DNA from 2 places in the Paenibacillus sp. FSL M7-0802 genome. Region 1 is predicted to be linked to the other one. Evidence: riboswitches for the same ligand, from Rfam matches in the RefSeq annotation. Region 1 holds a riboswitch; the other holds the start of a gene.
The links. Region 1 has a riboswitch for ZMP and ZTP ahead of MHB54_RS08525 (bifunctional 5,10-methylenetetrahydrofolate dehydrogenase/5,10-methenyltetrahydrofolate cyclohydrolase). Riboswitches for the same ligand answer to the same signal wherever they lie in the genome.
Positions count from the first base shown of each region.

Region 2: it holds a riboswitch for ZMP and ZTP, as region 1 does, so the genes downstream of both, MHB54_RS15430 (TIGR01440 family protein) here and MHB54_RS08525 (bifunctional 5,10-methylenetetrahydrofolate dehydrogenase/5,10-methenyltetrahydrofolate cyclohydrolase) in region 1, are expected to answer to the same signal.

Region 1 covers NZ_JBBOSD010000001.1:1,799,143-1,801,592, forward strand. The annotation lists gene MHB54_RS08520 (fatty acid desaturase) at 1-601, opposite strand, end outside; ZMP/ZTP riboswitch at 815-899, shown strand; gene MHB54_RS08525 (bifunctional 5,10-methylenetetrahydrofolate dehydrogenase/5,10-methenyltetrahydrofolate cyclohydrolase) at 1,011-1,877, shown strand; gene MHB54_RS08530 (cyclodeaminase/cyclohydrolase family protein) at 1,874-2,450, shown strand, end outside.
Region 2 covers NZ_JBBOSD010000001.1:3,309,438-3,311,887, forward strand. The annotation lists gene MHB54_RS15420 (manganese efflux pump MntP) at 1-340, shown strand, start outside; gene MHB54_RS15425 (low molecular weight protein arginine phosphatase) at 445-1,029, shown strand; ZMP/ZTP riboswitch at 1,108-1,189, shown strand; gene MHB54_RS15430 (TIGR01440 family protein) at 1,410-1,997, shown strand; gene glyA (serine hydroxymethyltransferase) at 2,118-2,450, shown strand, end outside.

The DNA.
Region 1 (2,450 bases):
CCCATGACAACAGTGCATACAAGGCAACGATGGATATATTCGTCACATAGGTGTTCATTTTTTCCTTGCGTTTGGCTGTCTTGATATTAAACCGATAGGAAATCAAAAAAGTATAGATCGGACCTAGTCCAAACATAACCCAAGGATTTCGATATATGCGATAGGCCAGCCGTGTCCATGTGGAAGCCTCTGTGTACTCTTCTACCGTAAGCACCCACATGTCACCTGTGCCTCTTTTATCCAGATTACTGCTGGTTGCATGGTGGATTGCGTGACTATTTTTCCATTGGTGATAAGGGCAGAGCGTAATAATACCTGTAATCGTTCCCACAATGTCGTTCAGCTTGCGGCTTTTGAAGAAGGATTGATGACCACAATCATGAAAAATAATAAATGTCCGTACCACAAACCCCGATGCAACAATGGCAATTGGAAGTGTCAGCCAGTACGAAACCGACAGACTAAGATAAGCAGCATACCACAATAGGATCAGTGGACCCAAGGTATTGATGAGTTGCAGAACGCTGGATTTTGTGTTTATTTTCTCGTAGGGAGCCATATTTTTTTTCAATTGGGCTAATGGGAGTTGTGTCATACTCATTATGATCCTCCTTTAAAATGACGCCTATACCTTGATCCTGTTAGGCGTACATGTTGATCTAATCTCAGTATAAGGTAAAGCCTCTAGGCGCTGTAGTCATAAACGTCAGCTCGGGTATATGACATTTGTCATATAGACAAGTAACACAACCCGTTTTCCAAATGTTCGCGGGTTTCTTTTCTGATGATTATTTGTTAAAATATAAGGTATAATAACGCTGTATGTGACTGGCGAAGTCAGTGGAATGAACCACGAGGGAGCATACAAAAAAAGCGTACCGTTCGCCTGGGAGAAGTATTTGCAGAGGATTCGTCTGTCTTGACGACCTTGTGCAAATACTTTTTTTTCGTTTTAAGACCATGACACCCTGTTGATAAATCATGCGATAAATTCAGAGGAGGCTCGGACTATGGCTATAATCATGAAATCCAAAGAAGCAGCAGAGCAAGTATATGCAACGATCCGTTCACAGGTAGAAAAAATGAAGCAGCAAGGACACCGTCCCCATCTGGCGACCCTATTGGTAGAAGGCGATCCGGCATCTGCATACTATGCCCGGACCAAGCAAAAAATAGCGGAGAAGCTGGGCATCTCATTTCATCTCCATACTTTTGACCGTCATGTTAGCGAAGCCGAGCTACTGCACCTGATCGGCAGTCTGAACGATGCATCCCATGTACATGGCATTATGCTGGAACTGCCGCTTCCCCAACATCTTTCTGCCTCCGTTATTAAACAATCCATCGCCCCCTACAAGGATATTGATGGAATAACACCTGATAACAAGCTGGCTACCGTAACAGGTGACGCCGGACTATATCCCGCAACACCTCAAGCCTGTATCGAGCTGCTCAAGCATTACGGTCACACCTTGGCAGGCAAAAATGTCACGCTCGTGGGCATCGGGCAGACAGTGGGACTTCCCCTTTTCCACATGTTGCAAAGAGAAAATGCCACCGTTACCGCCTGTCATGCAGGTACGCGTGATATTGCAGAGCATCTGAGCCATGCAGACATTGCCTTCGTCGCAGTCGGATGCCCTGATGTGATTACGCAGGATATGGTCCATCCTGGTCTGATTCTCGTGGATGCAGGAATTAACGAGACGCTGGAAGGAAAAATCGTGGGTGACGCTGCTTCAAACGTGGGTGAAAAGGTACATGCCATTTCTCCGGTTCCCGGCGGTGTTGGCACCTTAACGACTGCGATTTTGTACAAAAATCTGCTCAAAGCGATACATCTGCAACACTACTCCAGAGAGGTGGTCTATTCATGAGTGAACTGTCGTGGAACAATTCCATCGGACATTTTCTGAAAGAGGCTGCAAGTGCAGCGCCTACCCCCGGCGGAGGAAGTGTATCCGCACTGGCTGCGGCACTAGGCGCGGCTATGACCTCCATGACCGCCAACCTTTCACAAGGAGAAAAATATGCGCACATCCATGAAAAAATCACGGACGTCATTAGCAGCATGGGAAGATTGTCTACGCATTGTGAGGAACTGATGGTCGCAGACATCCAATCCTTTGAACAGTACATGACCGCGTTGCGTTTGCCCAAGGAAACAGACGAAGAAAAGCGCTATCGTACCCATTCCCTACAGACAGCGGTGATCGCTGCCATTGAGGTACCCATGCGCCTGCTGGAAGTATGCCGGGACGGATTGTCGCAAGCCTATAACATTGTGGAAATGTCCAATAAAAATGTGATTTCAGATCTTGGCATCGGCGCGATCCTGTTCGAAGCAGCAGCTCAATCTGCCCTGCTTACCGTCGACATTAACCTTGCTTCGCTGAAAGACTTGGATGTCAAATACTCCTATGAGACCAAGACAGCCGCACTCATCCGTG
Region 2 (2,450 bases), 1.5 Mb from region 1:
GACGGCCTACTTCGCAGGGGGGTTACTCATCCTTTTGGGCGGGCATATGGTGTATAATTCCTTTAAAGGGGACGGCGTACAGGTATTGGATCATCGTTCGCCTTTAGGCCTTTTGCTGTTTGCACTTGGGGTGAGCGTTGACTCATTTTCTGTAGGAGTGTCACTAGGTATGTTCCAAAGTGATCTGGTGCTGTCCGTTCTGGCGTTTGGTTTTTGCGGGGGAGCAATGGCGATGTTGGGCCTGCTGTTGGGTCGCAAGGTCAGCCGCAATCTAGGAGATTATGGAGAAGCAGTGGGCGGTGCCATTTTGCTGGCATTCGGCTTTATGTTTATGTTTTGATTTTAGCGTAGACAGTGTAAAATAAATGCAGGATTATAGTAAGGGATTAGAATTATAGTAATCCTCTGTTTATATATTTTTTTAACATACGGGGGGTGAAAACGTTGAAGAATATCTTATTCGTATGCACAGGGAATACCTGTCGCAGTCCAATGGCTGAAGGGATGCTGCGTAAGTTGGCTGCTGAGCATGGGCTAGAACTGGAAGTGCGTTCTGCGGGAGTAGCCGCGATGGAAGGCACGCCGATATCCCGACATGCAGAGGCGGTTCTACGTGATCATGATATATCCGATCAGATCACTTCAACCTCTTTGAGCGACGGGCTTGCCGGGTGGGCGCATCTGATCTTAACCTTGACGCAAGGACATAAACAGCACGTAATTCAGCGCTTTCCCCAAACGGCGGGCAAAGTATTTACGCTTAAGGAATATGTGGAGAACCGGGATGCGGTGTTGAATGATGTACAGGAGTTGGATAGTTTATATGCTTCACAGCAGTTGATGGCTTCACTCGGACAAGAGCTATCGGCGCAGGAGCGTGAACGAATGATTGAATTACACCAACGGATTCCGGGCTTTGATATTTCTGATCCGTTTGGCGGTTCGCGAGAAGATTACGATGTCACAGCTGCGGAAATCCGTACGGCACTGCATAAGCTGCTGGACAAGCTAAAGGCATCTTCCGAATAAAATTGGTATTACTCATCTGTTTTGTACGGAATCTGTTGATTTTCGGCGGTTAATCCGTTAAGATAAGGTGGAAAAATGAGAATCCGATGTAACTGGCGACAAAAGTGGGATTAACCACGATGGAGCATCGGATATACGGCCGGTCGCCTGGGCAAAAGAGCAATTCCACATAGGTGTGGACTGCTCTTTTTTTCATATACAAGTTATGCCAGATTTTTAGCTGAGAGTTGATTCCATTAAAGATTCTTCCATTTTTTCTGCTCGAAATCTGAAACATCGGCTATAATATAGTCAGATTGTGATCAGGAGAGAGTGTGTTGAACTTGGGGCATGAGACCGTGCCTAGTCTCTGAGAGGCTGTTCAACCAAAGGAGGTTCCAATGGTGGAACAATTAGATCATGAGATTCCGCTGGAAGCACAGACCACTTCTGTCGTGCGGGAAATCGCAGAAGCAGCCAGTCTCAAGGCTGGTCGCCTACTTGTTATTGGCGTTAGCACAAGTGAAGTGGCTGGAAGTCGGATTGGTACGGCGGGGGCGCTCGATGTGGCTCAGCAACTGTTGTCTGGAGTAGAGTCCGTTCGCAGGCAGTATGGCTTTGATGTGGCGTTTCAATGCTGTGAGCATTTGAACCGAGCGCTGGTCGTTGAACGGGCTGTGCTGGAGCGACTGAGACTGATGGAGGTTGCAGCTATTCCTGTTCGTACAGCAGGAGGCTCTATGGCTACCGTCGCCTATCGTTCTATGAGCGACGCGTGTTTGGCGGCGAACGTGCAGGCTCATGCCGGGATAGACATCGGCGAAACGCTGATTGGCATGCATCTGCGACCCATTGCTGTTCCGTTTCGCCCAAGCCTTCGCTGGATTGGCGAAGCACGTGTGACAGCAGCGTTCACCCGTCCTCCACTTATTGGCGGACAACGGGCGGTGTACAGTCTGGAGCAAGAAGTCGGCGGAAACTGCGATTAGCATTTGGCATGGCGGCATGTTTGTACTAATCTTTTTTGCATTGATGATGAGGTACCCAACAGAGGAGCAGGCGTTTGCTTGTATACCCAACAATTGACTATGGAGAGGGAGTAATCAATCATGATGGAACACCTGCGTAAAAGTGACCCGGCAGTGATGGAAGCAATGGGACTTGAACTGAAACGACAACGCCACAATATCGAGCTAATCGCATCCGAGAACATTGTCAGTGAAGCAGTAATGGAAGCTATGGGCTCCGTGCTGACGAATAAATATGCTGAAGGTTATCCGAACAAACGCTACTATGGTGGCTGTGAGCATGTAGATATCGTTGAAGACATCGCACGTGACCGCGCGAAAGAACTGTTCGGCGCCGAGCATGCTAACGTGCAGCCTCACTCTGGAGCACAAGCCAACATGGCGGTGTATCTGGCAGCTCTCAAACCTGGAGAT